2 regions of the Nesterenkonia maliinae genome follow, and region 2 is predicted to be linked to the other one. Evidence: riboswitches for the same ligand, from Rfam matches in the RefSeq annotation. Region 2 holds a riboswitch; the other holds the start of a gene.
The links. A riboswitch is a leader RNA that binds a small molecule or an ion and turns the genes downstream of it on or off. The one in region 2 is predicted to bind S-adenosylmethionine.

Region 1: another riboswitch for S-adenosylmethionine. It lies ahead of ACHAA4_RS12800 (nitrite/sulfite reductase); the one in region 2 lies ahead of ACHAA4_RS06275 (acyl-CoA dehydrogenase family protein).

Annotation. Positions count from the first base shown of each region.
Region 1 covers NZ_JBIMEY010000007.1:184,153-192,186, reverse strand. Annotated here, with positions in the region: partial or broken gene cobA (uroporphyrinogen-III C-methyltransferase) at 1-305, opposite strand, end outside; gene ACHAA4_RS12815 (sulfate adenylyltransferase subunit 1) at 329-1,813, opposite strand; gene cysD (sulfate adenylyltransferase subunit CysD) at 1,813-2,754, opposite strand; gene ACHAA4_RS12805 (phosphoadenylyl-sulfate reductase) at 2,872-3,648, opposite strand; gene ACHAA4_RS12800 (nitrite/sulfite reductase) at 3,645-5,417, opposite strand; SAM riboswitch class I at 5,422-5,519, opposite strand; gene ACHAA4_RS12795 (sulfurtransferase) at 5,588-6,430, opposite strand; gene ACHAA4_RS12790 (sirohydrochlorin chelatase) at 6,427-7,239, opposite strand; gene ACHAA4_RS12785 (arginine repressor) at 7,355-7,855, opposite strand; gene argF (ornithine carbamoyltransferase) at 7,857-8,034, opposite strand, start outside.
Region 2 covers NZ_JBIMEY010000002.1:378,073-386,106, reverse strand. Annotated here, with positions in the region: gene ACHAA4_RS06280 (LLM class flavin-dependent oxidoreductase) at 1-293, opposite strand, end outside; gene ACHAA4_RS06275 (acyl-CoA dehydrogenase family protein) at 386-1,663, opposite strand; SAM riboswitch class I at 1,669-1,755, opposite strand; SAM riboswitch class I at 2,016-2,102, shown strand; gene ACHAA4_RS06270 (flavin reductase family protein) at 2,111-2,641, shown strand; gene acs (acetate--CoA ligase) at 2,682-4,721, shown strand; gene ACHAA4_RS06260 (O-acetylhomoserine aminocarboxypropyltransferase/cysteine synthase family protein) at 4,718-6,016, shown strand; gene ACHAA4_RS06255 (CoA-binding protein) at 6,013-6,549, shown strand; gene ACHAA4_RS06250 (O-antigen ligase family protein) at 6,515-7,810, opposite strand; gene ACHAA4_RS06245 (arsenate reductase/protein-tyrosine-phosphatase family protein) at 7,807-8,034, opposite strand, start outside.

The DNA of each region.
Region 1 (8,034 bases), on a different contig from region 2:
CAATGCTCCCGCTCCTCCGAGCCGCGGCCCAGGATGTATGGATCGCCTCCCTTGAACCGCACCACGCGACGGCCGGCGAGCGCGTGGGTGACCAGCAGAGCGTTGATCTCATCCTGGGTGGCGGCGTGGTTTCCCGGCGCCTTGCCCACATCGATGACCTCCACGTCGGGAGCCAGTTCCTCGAGCAGCCCACGGGGTCCGAGCCGGTCGGCGATCACGACGTCGGCGAGGCCGAGCAGCTCACGGCCGCGGACCGTGACCAGAGCGTCATCGCCGGGGCCACCTCCGACGAGCGCGACGGGACCGATCGTTGGGCTGGTCGTATTAGTCATGAGTTCAACCAATCTTCGTCGCTGTCCGGCGCGGTCGCGTCGGCGTCCTGTGGATCGCGAAGCTGGATCATCGCCGCGGCCAGCGTGTTGCCGTCCGCAGGGTCGATCAGCAGCCCGGCACCGGTGCGTTTGGAGACCGAGTAGTCATCCACGGGAAGCACCGAGGCGAGCCGGAGGGTCACGGTGCCGATGTCGTTGAGCTGCAGCTGATCTGTCGGCCCGGAGCGCAGCGTGGTGAGATCGAGACGATCGCTCACCTCGGTCACCAGGGCTTTGATCGTGGCGGTGCCGTGTTTGAACAGCACCCGGCTGCCGGCGACGGCGGGACGCTGGTGCAGCCACGCCACCTGCAGGGTCACCTCGTCGAGTTCGACGGCGGGGCGCTGCGGATCGGTGAGCACGCTGCCGCGCGCGACGTCGTGGTCTCCGGCGAGACGGATGGTCAGCGACTCCCCCGCAGCGGCGACCGCTGATCCGGTGCCAGGTGTCCCTGCCGTCGACGTCCCTGCCGTTGATGTGTCAGCCGCGTGCTGTGCCTGCAGCGTGGTGCGTTCCAGCGCCGTGACCTCGGTGAGCTGAGTGCCAGGCTGGATCCGCACGCTGTCGCCGGCCCGCAAGGTACCGGTGGCGATCTGCCCGGCATATCCCCGATAGCCGTCATGAGCGCGGATCACGCTCTGGACCGGAAGTCGCAGCGGCTCGGCCCGGCGCGCAAGGGCGTCGGCGTCGGGGAGCTGCTCCAGGATCGGCAGCAGAGCCTGTCCGCTGTACGCCGAGGCACCTGTGGTGTGCGGGGTGTACCAGGGGGTGCGGGTAGAGGTGGTGACGACGTTGTCCCCGTGCAGCGCGGAGACCGGTACGACGATCGGTTCTGGGCCGCCTGGGGACCCATTGCGCTCAGGGTCGCGCAGCTCCCGGGCGACCCGGAGGATGTCACGCTCCACCGCACGGAAGGCCTCCTCGCTGTAGTCCACGGCGTCGATTTTGTTGACCGCGACGATCACGTGCTCCACCCGCAACAGGGTGGCCACCGCGAGGTGCCGTCGGGTCTGCTCGACGACGCCGTGGCGCACGTCCACCAGCAGCACCACGGCATCGGCGGTCGAGGCGCCGGTGACGGTGTTGCGGGTGTACTGGACGTGGCCGGGGCAGTCCGCGAGCACGAAGCTGCGCCGATCGGTGGCGAAGTATCGATAGGCCACGTCGATGGTGATGCCCTGCTCGCGCTCATCGCGCAGCCCGTCGGTCAGCAGCGCGAGGTCAAGGGCCGGCCCGGCGTCGGGATCGTCCCCAGGACCAGAGTCGGCGGGGGCGGCGCCGAAGCCTCGCTCCGCGGAGCTGCGGGTCACGGCGGCGAGCTGGTCGGAGAGGATGGCGTGGGCGTCGTGGAGCAGCCTGCCGACCAGCGTGGATTTGCCGTCGTCGACGCTTCCGGCAGTGGCCAGGCGCAGCAGCGTGCCCGGGGTGGGTGCGTGGGTCATCAGAAGTATCCGTCCTTCTTGCGGTCCTCCATGGCGGCCTCGCTGAGCCGGTCATCGGCGCGGGTCGCCCCGCGCTCGGTGACGGTGGCACTGGCGACCTCGTTCAGGACCAGGTCATTGGTGGTGGCGCTCGAGCGCACGGCACCGGTGCAGGACATATCCCCCACGGTCCGATAGCGTACCCAGAGCCGTTCGACGGGCTCGTCCTCCGCGGGCAGGCTGTGGGGTCCGACGGCGCGGACCATGTTGTCGCGGTGGAAGACCTCACGTTCGTGGGCGTAGTAGAGCGAGGGCAGCGCGATGTCCTCGAGCGCGATGTAGCGCCAGATGTCGAGCTCGGTCCAGTTGCTGATCGGGAAGGCGCGGACGTGCTGACCGGGCCGGTACCTGCCGTTGTAGAGGTTCCACAGCTCCGGGCGCTGGTTGCGCGGATCCCACTGGCCGAACTCATCGCGCAGCGAGAGGATCCGTTCCTTGGCCCGGGCCCGGTCCTCATCGCGGCGCGCGCCGCCGAAGAGTGCATCGAACCGGTGATCCGCGATGGTGTTCAGCAGCGGCACGGTCTGCAGCGGGTTGCGGGTTCCGTCGGCGCGTTCCTGCAGGGCGCCGGTGTCGATGAGCTCCTGCACCGAGCCGATCACCAGGCGCAGACCGTGACGCTCCACGGTGCGATCGCGAAACTCGAGGACCTCGGGGAAGTTGTGCCCGGTGTCGATGTGGACCACCGGGAAGGGGACGGGACCGGGGGCGAAGGCCTTGATCGCGAGGTGGAGCATCACCACCGAGTCCTTGCCGCCGGAGAAGAGCATCGCGGGTCGATCGAACTCCGCCACGACCTCACGGATGATGTGGATCGCTTCGGCTTCCAGTCGTGCCAGCACCGCGGTGCCCGCAGGTGCCGGCGGAGCGGTCGGTGCCTCAGTGGAGAGCGCACTGGTCATGGGGTGGCCTTTCGGTATGGGTCAGGCGAAGCAGAGGATGGTCGGTCTGACGACGGCGCCGCCGCCGGGGAGTCGACGGAGCGTCTGCAGGGCTGGGGCGCCCCGCGGCGGGTGCGGCTAGGCCGTCGCCTCGTTGGTGTGGATGCCGCATTCGACCTTCCCGGATCCGGCCCAGCGGCCCGAGCGAGGATCCTCCCCCGGCGCCACCGGGAGGGTGCAGGGCTTGCACCCGATCGAGGGGTAGCCGTTGTAGAGCAGCGGGTTCACCGGCAGGCCGTTGCGCTGCGAATGCTCCACCAGGTCATCGAAGCTCCAGGTGGCCAGCGGGTTGACCTTGATCAGGCCGTGCAGCTCGTCCCAGGTCACCAGGGGCGTGTCGACCCTGGTCGGCGCCTCGTCGCGACGGACACCGGTGAACCAGAGCCGGTAGCCGGTGAGCACCTCGTCCAGCGGGTCCATCTTGCGCATCCGGCAGCACGCGGCTGGGTCGGTAATGAACAGGTCCTTGCCGTGGACCCGGTCCTGCTCGGCCACGCTCAGTCGAGGCAGGACATCGACGACCGTGACGTCGAGCGCGCGAGCCACCTCGTTGCGTGCCGCGATGGTCTCCACGAAGTGATATCCGGTCTCCAGGAACAGCACGTCCACGCTGGGAAGCTGGTCGGCGACCAGGGCCGGCAGGACCGAGTCCTGCATGGAGCAGGCCACCGCGACCTCACGCGGGGAGAAGTTCTCGGCCACCCAGGCGATGACGTCCTCGGCGCGGGCCTCCCAGCCCAGCGCCTCCGCCCCGGATGTGGCGAGGGCGCGGGCCGCGTCAGTCCTGGATGTGAGGTCGGTGCTGGATGTGGGGTCGGTGCTGGTGATGCTGGTGCTCGGCGTCGACTCCGTCATGAGATGGCCTCTTTCCGGGGTTCCTCGAGCTGCGGCTCTGGTTCCTCCAGCTGCAGATGGTCCTCGTCCACCCGGTGGGCCCAGGCTGCGAAGGTCTCATTGGAGCTGTCCCGGGTGCGCAGGTAGCGACGGATCAGCGCCTCGGTGTAGTCGACCAGCCCCTCCACGGTGACCTTCAGGCCGCGGACCGTCCGTCCGAGCCCGGGATCCTCCCGATCGGAGGAGGCCAGCCCACCGCCGAGGTGGACCTGGAAACCCGGTGTCTTCTCGCCGTCGGGGTCGGGCAGCAGCTGTCCCTTCAGCCCGATGTCGGCGGTCTGGATGCGGGCGCAGGAGTTCGGGCATCCGTTGATGTGCAGGGTGAGCCGCTCGGGAAGCTGGTCGGCCACGTCCGCGAGCCGGATCTCCAGCGCGGAGATCGTCTTCTGGGCGGTGGTCTTGGTCTCCACGATCGCCAGCTTGCAGAACTCGATGCCGGTGCAGGCCATCGTGGATCGGCGGAAGACCGTGGGATCGGGGTCGAGTCCCAGGTCGCTCAGCCCGGCCTTGACCGTGGCCAGGTTCTGCTCGGGCACGTCGAGCACCACGAGCTTCTGGTGCGGGGTGGTGCGCAGCCGGAGGGACCCGTTGGCCTCCAGCAGCTCGGCCAGCTTCACCAGCAGCTCCCCGTTGACCCGGCCGACGACGGGAGCGGCGCCGATGTAGTAGCGACCGTCCTTCTGCCGGTGGACGCCCACGTGGTCCCCCGGTCGGCTCGGCGCGGGAGCAGGCAGCCCGTCCCGGAGCCTGTGGCCCAGGTACTCGTCCTCGACGACCTGCCGGAACTTCTCCGGTCCCCAGTCGTTGAGCAGGAACTTCAGTCTCGCCTTCTGCCGCAGCCGCCGGTAGCCGTAGTCGCGGAAGACCTGGGTCACCGCGTGCCACACATCCGGCGCCTCGTCCTCGGTGGTGAAGACCCCGAGGCGTTCGGCCAGCCTGGGGTTGGTGGAGAGTCCCCCGCCGACCCAGACGTCGTAGCCCGGGCCGTGTTCGGGGTGGACGACGCCCACCAGGCCGAAGTCGTTGATCTCATGGACCACGTCCTGGCTGGGGTGTCCGGTGATCGCGGTCTTGTACTTGCGCGGGAGGTTCGAGAGCGTGGAGTCCCCGATGTAGCGGAGGGCGATCTCAGCGATCACCGGCGTGGGGTCGATGATCTCCTCCGCGCAGATGCCGGCCACGGGAGAACCCAAGATCACCCGCGGAACGTCTCCGCAGGCCTCCGTGGTGCCCAGGTCCACGGATTCGAGACGGCGCCAGATCTCCGGGACGTCCTCGACCCGCACCCAGTGCAGCTGGATGTTCTGCCGGTCGGTCAGATCCGCGGTGTTGCGGGCGAAGTCCACGGCGATCTGACCGACCACGCGCAGCTGCTCGGTGGTCAGTGCGCCGCCGTCGATCCGGACCCGGAGCATGAAGTACTTGTCGTCGACCTCCTCCGGGGGCAGCGAGTTGTGCGCACCGGCCGGGACGCCGGGGCGTCGCTGGGTGTAGAGGCCCCACCAGCGGAAGCGGCCGCGCAGATCATCAGAGTGGATCGAGTCGAAGCCCTCCTTGGAGTAGACCTGTTCGATCCGCTCGCGGACGTTCAGGCCGTCATCGGCCTGCTTGAGCTCCTCGTTGTGGTTCAGCGGGTCCTTGCCGTCGATCTTCCACTGGCCGTTGGGTCGTGGGGATGAACGGTCGGGCCGCCTACTGGCGGTGGACGTGGTAGCTGTATCGGTCGACAAAATGCCTCCATCGTTCCCGGCGTGAGCACCCGGCGTGTGCATGTAAGTTCCGGGTTGCTGCGGCGTCGTTGAGCCAGGTCTCTCAGCCGCTCTGGATGGTTGGTCGCCCTCGTGCGGTGCGATAGGTCCACACTAAAATACAATGCTGAACTTATCAATTATGTGTGTCATTAAAGTTCACGTTGCGATGCACTGTGGATCGCATGATCCCCATCATGGACCCACTGGCCGAACCCTCCGGGGAAGAGCACCGGGTCGAAGCCTGCCGCGCTGAGCGCGAGCACCGCATGCGTGGAGTGAACTCCGGAGGCGCAGTAACAGTAGACGGGGCTTCCGGGCTCGACCCCGAGCTCCAGGTAGCGCTGCCGCAGCTGGGCAGCCGGAAGGAGCCGCCCCCGGTTGTCGACGTTCCCTGAGACCGGGGCGTTCAGCGCCCCCGGGATGTGGCCGTCACCGGCGAAGCGCTGGACGGAGCGGGCGTCGGTCAGCTGCGCCTCGGGTTCGAGGGCCGCGATCTGATCCAGGTCGGCGGTCTTCATCCCCCCGAACCTGATCGCCGTCTCCGTGGCCTCGGGCAGCTCGAAGCCCTCGGCGAGTGCATGCCCGGCCTGGGCCCAGGCGCGCAGCGAGCCGTCGAGCACCCGCACATCGGTCAGGCCCGCATGACGCAGCAGCCACCAGGCGCGCGCCGACGAGAAGTTCTTCACGTCGTCATAGACCACCACGGTGTCCTGGGGTCCGATGCCCCAGCGGCGCACCGACTCCTGAAACGCGGCAAGGTCGGGAAGCGGATGCGGGCCCTCTGCTGCGCGCCGGTCCGGGGCGCTGAGCTCGTACTCCAGGTCGACGAACACGGCCCCCGGGATGTGCCCGGCCAGGTATTCGGGAAGGCCCTCCGGGCGGTCTTGACGCCATCGAACGTCGAGCAGGGTCAGCGGCGCACCGGTGCGCTGGAGGGCACGGAGCTCCTCCACGGTGATGCTGACCTCCCGCGAGGCGGGCGCGCCGGTCATGGCGCCCCCTGCAGCTCGGCCACGGAGGTTGGCACGGACGCGGAGGTCGGCACGGGGACGGCCTGGAGATACCGGTCCAGCACGAGGTCGACCAGCTGAGCCGGAGCCGTCGGCCGACCGGGAGCCAGCAGCGGCTCGGTGGTCAGGTCGGCGCCGGTCGATTCGAGCAGGGTCTGGAAGTACCCCGGGGCCAGCAGGTAGCTCGCCACCACCACGCGCTGCCTGGGATGCTCTGCGCGGGCCTGGGCCACGGCCGCGGCGACGCTGGGCTGCGCGAAGGAGAGGTAGGACTCGTGGACCGTGACTCCGAGGTGGTGGGCGAGCATCGCGGCGGCGGCTTCACAGTCGCGGACCGCGGAGGCGTCCGAAGAGCCTGCCGCGCCGAGGATGATGATGTCCCGGTCGGGATCGGCGCCGATCTCCCCCAGTCGGTGGGCGAGCAACTCGGTGAGTCGATCGTCGGGTCCGAGCGCGCGGCACAGCGCGGCCGGTCGGGTGAGGTTCTGCATCGCCTCGCGCAGATCCACGTTGACGTGGAACCCGGTGGAGAGCAGCAGCGGCACGATGGTCGCCCCCATGCCCGCAGGAAGGCTGTCCAGGGTGGTGTCGACATCGGGCTGCTGCACGTCGACGTGGCCGAGCCGCACGGTGGGCCGGGTCGCCGGTGGGATCTTGGGCGCAGTCTCGGGTGACGCTGGGGCGTGGAGCCGGTGGGCGACGTCGTCGATGAGCTGACGCATCACCGCCTGGCCGCGCTTCGAGGAGGTGCCGTGCGATATGCCTACGAGCGCTGCTGTCTGTGTTCGCATAGGTGCACAGTAGTGGTCGGCCCAAGAAGATGCATCAATATGAACATTGATATGAACGTTTGTTTCCTAGAGTGCCGGTCGGCGCGCAGCGAGAGCGGTGAGAGCGGCGGGGCGGCTAGCCCCGGCCCTCGGCGAATCCGGTGAAGCGCTGCGCCACTGCGGCTCCCTCGTCGGCCTCGGTGGTGACCACCATGATCGTGTCGTCTCCGGCGATGCAGCCCAGGATCTCCGGGAGCCCGGCGTGGTCCACCGCGCTGGCGAGGAACTGTGCCGCCCCTGGAGGTGTGCGCAGGATGACCAGGTTCGCGCTGGGCTCGGCGGAGACCAGCAGGTCCTTGCACAGCGCGATCAGTCGCGCCGTCGTAGTCGCGTCGGTCTGATCGGCCTGCAGCTCACGGTCGTGTCCGTCGGAGGGCACCGCGTAGATCAGCGCACCCTGCGTCCCGCGCACACGAGCGGCGCCGATCTCCACCAGATCCCGGGAGAGCGTCCCCTGGGTGACGGTGACGCCGGCGTCGGCGAGGCGTTCGGCCAGCTCGGCCTGGGAGCGGACCTGGGAGCGCGAGATCAGCTCGCGGATCTTCGCGTGCCGGGCGGTCTTGGTGGTGGGAGCCATCTCAGCGCTCCGCCGCGCGGACCAGCTCCACGGTCTGGGCATCGGCCAGCCCGGAGTGCACCAGCAGCCAGGCCATCAGCGCCTTCTGCGCGTGCAGCCGGTTCTCCGCCTCGTCCCAGACCACCGACTGCGGACCATCGATGACCTCGGCGCTGATCTCCACTCCGCGGTAGGCAGGC
Region 2 (8,034 bases):
GAGACCAGCAGGAACGGGTCCTGCAGCGGGATCTGCGCCCCGGAGCGCAGCGCGGCCTCCGGGTTCGAGCCGAAGACGTCGTAGGGGCCCAGCACGTCGGCGATGAAGAGGCCGTCGAAGAGCCCGCGCTCGAGGATCTGCGCCACCTCGGTCCAGTAGCCGATCGTGTTGTACTCCCGCGCACGATCATCCGGGTGCCGCCACAGTCCCGGGGACTGATGCACCACGCAGTTCATGTCGAAGGCGTTGAAGAGGATCTCGCGCTTGCCGGACTCGGTGGTCGGGAAGGTCATTCGTGGTTCTCCTTGGGGTTCGGATCACTGACAGATATCGGCGTTCACCGAAAATCGGGCCCCGGCGGACGGGAGGCAGGTGCAGGTGAGGTTCAGGCGCTCGGTGCGGCGCTGACCGTGGCGTCTGGCGGGCTGGCCGGGGCAGGTTCATCGTTCAGCGTCGGCTCGCCGACGCTCCACAGTCGGACCGGCTCGGAGCCGTTGACCCGGTGGTCCCCCGCGATCCGGGCCTTATAGACCCAGGGGTTGTGACTGGTGACGGTGCGGGCGTTGCGCCAATGCCGGTCCAGGCCGCGGGACTGGCTCACCCCGGAGGCACCCAGGACATCGAAGATCCGGGTGACCGCCTCCAGCACGGGACGGTGCAGCGCCACCTGGGCGCGGCCCGTGGCGAGCTCCACGGCATTGGCGGCGGCGATCTGCGCGTCCTGGGCGCTGGTCCGCGCCGCGAAGGCGGCATCCAGGCTCGCGGCGGTGGCGAGCACCTGCGCCCGGGCCAGCGCCGCGACCGCATCCACCTCCCCGACGGCCTGGAGCAGCTGCGGATCCGTGCGCGGAGTGCGGGTGTTGGCGTGGGAGAAGGTCCGCGAGCGCTCATGCAGCAGCGCCGCGGCGTCCCGGGCCGCGGCCTCGGCGACGCCGGCGAGCACGATCAGCAGGAAGTGCTGGTAGAGCGCGGTCTGGTAGGGGAACCGATCGGTCAGCCCGCGCAGCTCGGCCTCCTCCACCACGGCATCGGTGAGCCGCGCCGTGCCGGAGCCGGTGGTGCGCTGGCCGAAGCCGTCCCAGTCGTCGTCGATCTCCACACCGGGCTGGTCCCGGCGCACCAGCACCGCGAGCTCTCGACCTGCGGCGTCCCGGGCGGTGACGTCGAGCCAGTCCGCGAAGATCGCCCCTGTGGTGTAGTACTTCACCCCATTGACCACGTGCCCGGCATCGGTCTCGGTGACCACCGTGCCGGACTGGTGGAAGCCCCCCTTGCCCGGCTCGGTCCACGCGTTGCCGACCAGCTCCCCGGCCGTCAGCCGCGCGAGCCAGCGCTGCACGAGCGGCGCGGGGTCGGACTCAGAGTCAGCCTCGGTACCTGCGCGCCACAGCAGATCCTCCTGGACCGCGAAGTGACCGCGCAGCACCTGCGGAATGTTGCTGTCCTGGGCGGCGAGCTCCAGGAGGACCTGGGTGGTCTGCACCCAGTCCAGGCCGAAGCCACCCGCCAGCTCGGGCACGCGGAGCCGCCCGATGCCGGCGGCGACGAGGTCCTTGACCTCCTCGCGGGCCAGCTCACGGCTGCGCTCCCGGTCGAGCGCGGAGAGACCGACACGCTCGACGGCGTCACGCAGAATCTGAGGCACAGGCAGTTGAATGTTCATTCTTTCCTCCATCGATTCTGGCGGTAGCACCCGGCATGTCCGGGTTGCTGCGACGTCTTCGGGCCAGATCCCTCAGTCGCTCTGGATGGTGATGACGCTAAATATAGAGGGTCTTGGGGCTCATCCGTCAAGTTCAGATGACGCCGCATGTCTGAACTCAGCTGCGCCTCGGCGCCCACTTGACGATCGATATTCATGAACGCCGATGCGGTGGATCTTCAAGGAGTCCTAGTTTGTTCATCGGACGAATCGTGGGCGAACGGGGCGCCGACCCGTCCCTGGAATGTCATGCGGCGTCTCACAGTGCGAACAATTCTTGCTGGGGAACGGGACCACGCGTAGCGTTGAACCGTAACCATCCCGAGCGGCTGAGAGATCTGGCTCAGAGACGCCGCAGCAACCCGGACACGCCGGGTGCTAACGCCAGGACCGATGGAGTTGATCTGCATGTCTGTTCCTGCTCGCACCCTCGAGAACCCCGCTGACGCATCCCGCGTGGATCCCTTTGCGCTGCGCCATGCCCTGGCCCAGTTCCCGCAGGGCGTCGTCGCCGTCGGCGCGGAGGTCGACGGGACCCCCGAGGCGATCATCGCGTCCACCTTCACCGTGGGCGTCTCGCTGGAGCCGCCCCTGGTCACCCTGGCGGTCCAGCACAACTCCTCCACCTGGCCGAAGCTCGAGCACAGCGGAGGCGACCTGGGCATCTCGGTGCTCGGCCGCGACCAGAACGGGCTGTGCCGACAGATCGCGTCCAAGGATCGGGCCAACCGCTTCACCGGGGTGGACTACCAGCTCCATGGCTCGGCGCTGCTGCTCGACGGGGTCCCGATGTGGCTGCGCACCCGGATCTATGACCGGGTCCGCGCCGGAGACCACGACATCATCGTGCTCGAGATCCTGGACCTCGGCTTCACCGAGGGGGCCCCTGGACTGGTCTTCCACCAGCACGAGTTCAAGACCCTGACCACCCTGAGCTGACTCGAAGGACCCTTTCTTGACCACCCACACCCGCTTCACCGTGCCCGCAGACCCGCTCGGCGCGGACGTCCACCAGTGGACGGACCCGCAGGATGAGGACCAGCGCCTGGCGTTCTGGTCCGCCGCGGCGACTCTCCTGGACTGGGAGACCCCCTGGGAGACCACCCGTTCCTGGACGCCGCCGAACCCGGTGACCCGGCGCGGCCCGACGATCGGCTGGTACGAGGGCGGGACGCTGAATGCCGCGGTGAACTGCGTGGACCGGCACGTCGCCGCCGGACGCGGGGAGAAGATCGCGCTGCACTTCGAGGGCGAGCCCGGAGACCGCGAGGACGTCAGCTATGCCGAGCTCGGACGCCGGGTCAACCAGGCGGCGAACGCGCTGACCGCGATGGGCATCACCCGCGGGGACCGTGTGGTGATCTACCTCCCGGTGCTCGTCGAGACCATCGTGGTCACCCTGGCCTGCGCCAGGATCGGCGCGGTGCATTCCCTGGTCTTCGGCGGTTTCTCCGCCGAGGCGCTGAAGTTCCGCGTCGAGGACACCGGGGCGAAGCTGCTGGTCACCACCGACGGACAGTTCCGCCGTGGCAAGGCCGTGCCGGTTAAGGCCAACGCTGATGCCGCCGTCGCCGGGGCCACCGCCGAACATGGCGGCAACCTCGAACACGTCCTGGTCATCAACCGCACCGATTCGGTCGTGGAATGGACACCAGGACGAGACCTCTGGTGGCACGAGGTGGTGGAGACCGCCTCCACCGAGCACACCCCGGAGTTCTTCGACGCCGAGACCGAGCTGTTCATCATGTACACCTCCGGGACCACCGGCAAGCCCAAGGGCCTGGTGCACACCACCGGCGGGTACCTCACCGGAGCGCTCTACACCTACCTGCGACTCTTCGCCCACCCTGACCCGGCTCGACGCCCCGAGGACGTCCACTGGTGCACCGCGGACCTGGCCTGGGTCACCGCGCACACCTACGAGATCTACGGTCCGCTGGCGGCGGGCGCCACCCAGGTGATCTTCGAGGGCACCCCGAACACCCCGCATGAGGGCCGCCACTTCGAGATCATCGAGCGCCATCGCGTCACCACCTACTACACCGCCCCCACACTGGTCCGCTCGCTGATGGGCTGGTTCCCCGAGGGCGTGCCGGCGCAGTACGACCTCTCCTCGATCCGGCTCGCGGGCACCGTGGGCGAGGCGGTCAACCCCGAGGCGTGGCACTGGATCCGCCGTGAGATCGGCCGTGACACCATCGACGACGCCGGCCAGCCGGCCCTTCCCATGGTGGACACCTGGTGGCAGTCCGAATCCGGGTCCACGGTGCTCTCCCCGCGGCCCGAGGATGCTTCGCTCAAGCCCGGGGCCGCGACCCGCGAGCTGCCGGGCTGGGGCGCCGCCGTCGTCGACGAGGTCGGCCAGCCCGCGACCGCGGGCACGCAGGGCAACATCGTGCTCACCCACACCGGGCCTTCGATGGCCAGGACGGTGTGGGGCGATCCGGAACGCTACTTCACCTCCTATTGGGAGAAGTACGCCGATCAGGGCTGGTTCCTCGCCGGAGACGGGGCGCGGAAGGATCAGGACGGGGACATCTGGATCCTGGGCCGGATCGATGACGTCATCAACATCTCCGGACACCGGCTCTCCACCATCGAGATCGAATCCGCGCTGATCTCCCATCCGGATGTGGTCGAGGCCGGGGTCTGCCCGGTGTTCGATCCGATGACCGGGCACGCCGCCGTCGCCTTCACCGTGCTGACCACCGCCGCCCGCGAGCGTCTCGACGCCGCCGGCGGGACGGGCAGCGCGGCCGAGGATGAGCTGCTCGGCGCCCTGCGCAGCCATGTCGGCGAGGTGATCGGTCCGGTGGCGAAGCCGCGCACGGTGATCCCCGTGCCGGAGGTGCCCAAGACCCGCTCCGGAAAGATCATGCGCCGACTGCTGACCCAGCTCCATGACGGGGAGACCCTGGGAGACACCACCAGCCTGCAGAATGAACCCTGTGTACCGAAGATCGAAGAGATCTGCCAACGGCGCGGGACCGCGCCGAGAAGAGAAGAGGTAGCTACATGAGCGATCGCCAGTTCGGCTTCCGCACCCGCGCCCTGCACGCCGGGGCCGTCCCCGATGCCGTCTACGGATCGCGTGCTGTGCCCATCCACCAGTCGACCTCCTTCGTGTTCAAGGACACCGATGACGCCGCGAACCTGTTCGCGCTGCAGAAGTACGGGAACATCTACTCCAGGATCGGCAACCCCACGGTCTCGGCGCTGGAAGAGCGCGTGGCCTCGCTGGAGGGCGGCATCGGAGCGGTGGCCACCGCCTCCGGGATGAGCGCCGAATTCCTGGTCTTCGCCGCGCTGTGCGGGTCCGGAGACCACATCGTGGCCAGCTCGAAGCTCTACGGCGGCACGATCACCCAGCTCGACGTCACGCTGCGCCGCTTCGGGATCGAGACCACCTTCGTGGACTCGCTGGAGCCGGCGGACTACGAGGCCGCGATGCAGGAGAACACCAAGGTCCTCTACACCGAGGTCGTCGCGAACCCCAGCTCGGACATCGCTGACCTGCGCGGACTCTCCGAAGTCGCGCATAAGCACGGCGTACCGCTCGTGGTGGACTCCACCCTGACCACCCCGTACCTGATCCGGCCCTTCGAACACGGCGCGGACATCGTGATCCACTCGGTGACCAAGTTCATGGGTGGTCACGGCACCACCCTGGGCGGCGTGATCGTGGAGTCCGGCGAGTTCCCCTGGGACAACGGGAACTTCCCTGCGATGACCGAGCCGGTGGCCTCCTATGGCGGACTCTCCTGGTGGGGCAACTTCGGCGAGTACGGGTTCCTGACCAAGCTGCGCGCCGAGCAGCTGCGCGACATCGGACCTTCCTTGGGCCCGCAGGCCGCGTTCAACCTGATCCAAGGCATCGAGACCCTCCCGCAGCGGATCGACGAGCACGTCGCCAACGCCCAGAAGGTCGCCGAATGGCTCGAGGCCGATGACCGGGTGGACTACGTCAACTACGCCGGACTTCCCTCCCACGCCGATCATGACCGGGCCAAGGAGATGCTGCCCAAGGGCGTGGGCTCGGTGTTCAGCTTCGGCATCCGCGGCGGCCGGGCCACCGGCGCCCGTTTCATCGAATCCCTGCAGCTGGCCAGCCACCTGGCTAATGTGGGAGACGTGCGCACCTTGATCCTGCACCCAGGATCGACCACCCACCAGCAGCTCTCCCCGGAGCAGATGGCCGCGGCCGGAATCCCCGAGGACCTGATACGCATCTCGGTCGGCATCGAAGACGTCGACGACATCATCTGGGATCTGGACCAGGCACTGAGCACCGCAGTCGAAGGAGACAAGGCATGAGCGAGCAGACGTTGAAGCACGACGACGTGGCCACGGCCGAACGTCCCCATGGCCGCTGGGAGGCGCCGTCGCCCTCTCGCCGGCTGCAGCTGCTGCGCAGCGCCAAGTCGGTGGCGATCGTGGGCATGTCGGACAAGCCCGCGCGCGCCAGCTACTTCGTGGCGACCTACCTGCTGAGCTCCTCGAGCTACACCGTGTACTTCGTGAATCCGCGGCTCAAGGAGGTGCTGGGCCAGCCGGTCTACGCCTCGCTCAAGGACCTGCCCGAGGTCCCTGACATCGTGGACATCTTCCGCCGCCCCGACGACGTCCCGGGGATCGCCCAGGAGGCTGCCGAGATCGGCGCGAAGACCATCTGGGCGCAGCTCGGGATCCATTCCGACGAGGCCATGCAGGTGGCCCAGGACGCCGGGCTCAATGCGGTGCAGAACCGGTGCATCAAGATCGAGCACGGCCGCTTCCACGGCAACCTTCACCTGGCCGGCTTCAACACCGGGGTCATTTCTGCGAAACGGCAGATCCTCGACCGCTGAGTGAGACCGACTTCGAGGGCGCGGCGCCGGGAGACTCGATCTCCTGGGGCCGCGCCCTCATCCGTCGGTGCTGAAACAGCCCGAAGAACAGGGTGAACAGCGCGAAGCTGCCGAAGTGGTTGTAGTTGATGAAGAGAAACTCGGTGGGCGAGGCGATCAGGAAGATCACCATCACCATCAGCAGTCCCACACCGGTGCGGGTATCGGTGGTGCGGGCGTAGAGATACGCGGCCCCGGTCGTGAAGCCGAGCACCAGGATCAGCACCAGCAGCCCCAGGAGGCCCAGGTCGACGGCGGTCTGGATATAGGAGTTGTGGAAGTGCGCGATCACGTAGTCGTCGAACTCCGGCACATACAGGCTGGGTATGGCGCCCTGGGGTGAGTTGAAGTATCCGGTGAAGCCCCAGCCGAGAACCGGGCGCTCCACGATGGCTCGCACGCCCCACTCCCAGAGCACGGTGCGCCCGGTCAAGGTCGGGTCACGCCCGATGGCTTCAAGCAGCGGCACCCAGACCTGGTTCAGCACAGCCCCCGCCGCGGCACCCAGCGGCACCAGGACGGCGAGCAGCCCGCCCAGCGGGATGCGCGGCACCAGCAGCTGGGCAAGCGGGACGATGATCACCGCGGCACCGGCCAGCAGCAGACCCGTGGCCGATCCGGCCCAGACGACGAAGACGATGAAGGCGGCGAGCACCAGCACCCGGCGGAGGCCGCGCAGCAGCGTCATCGCCAGGACGGCGCCGGTGGCCGCGTAGAAGCCGGCCATGATGTTGTGCTGGAAGAACCCGCGGATCTTCTCCCCGCCGAGAAGGTTGGAACGAGCATGCGGGTCGAAGTCCATGACCTGCTCAAGCCCGATGAGGGCAAATGCCATGCCGGCCAGAACCAGCACCGTCAGCACGTTCAGAAACATCCGAGCGATCTGGTTCAGCGAGTACTCTGCGGCCAGCATGCAGGCGACGAGGATGTTGCCGGCGGCCATGGCTCCGTAGATCAGCGAGTCCATCGGCGAGACTGACCAGGCGGCGCTGAGGACCACGAGCCCCCCGATGCCCAGTGCGACGGTGACCGGCACCGGGCTCAGCGCCCGGGAGCTCAGCAGCACCAGCACGGACAAGAGATGCAGCAGGATCCAGGTCGCAGAGAAGATCGAGTTGTCCGCGACGCCTCCGGAGGGGTCGTACGAGATGAGGATGACCGCGTTGACCCCGAGCGTGCAGGCGATATAGACGTAGAAGAACCAGGTCCTCAGCGACCTCACCAGGGCACGCCCTGCGCCAGCTTCCGCACGGATCCATGGATCCGGGCCAGAGACAGCCGGACCTGTTCGGCAGACTCCCGGTAGACCTTGGGGCTGCGCTGATAGGGATCCAGCACGTCTATGGTGTCCGGGTCACGGGGTGGGACCAGCCCGCGCTGCGCCGCAGCACGCTCGACGCCCTGACGCAGCTGCTCCGGCAGGGACGGCGCGGAGACTCCCAGGCC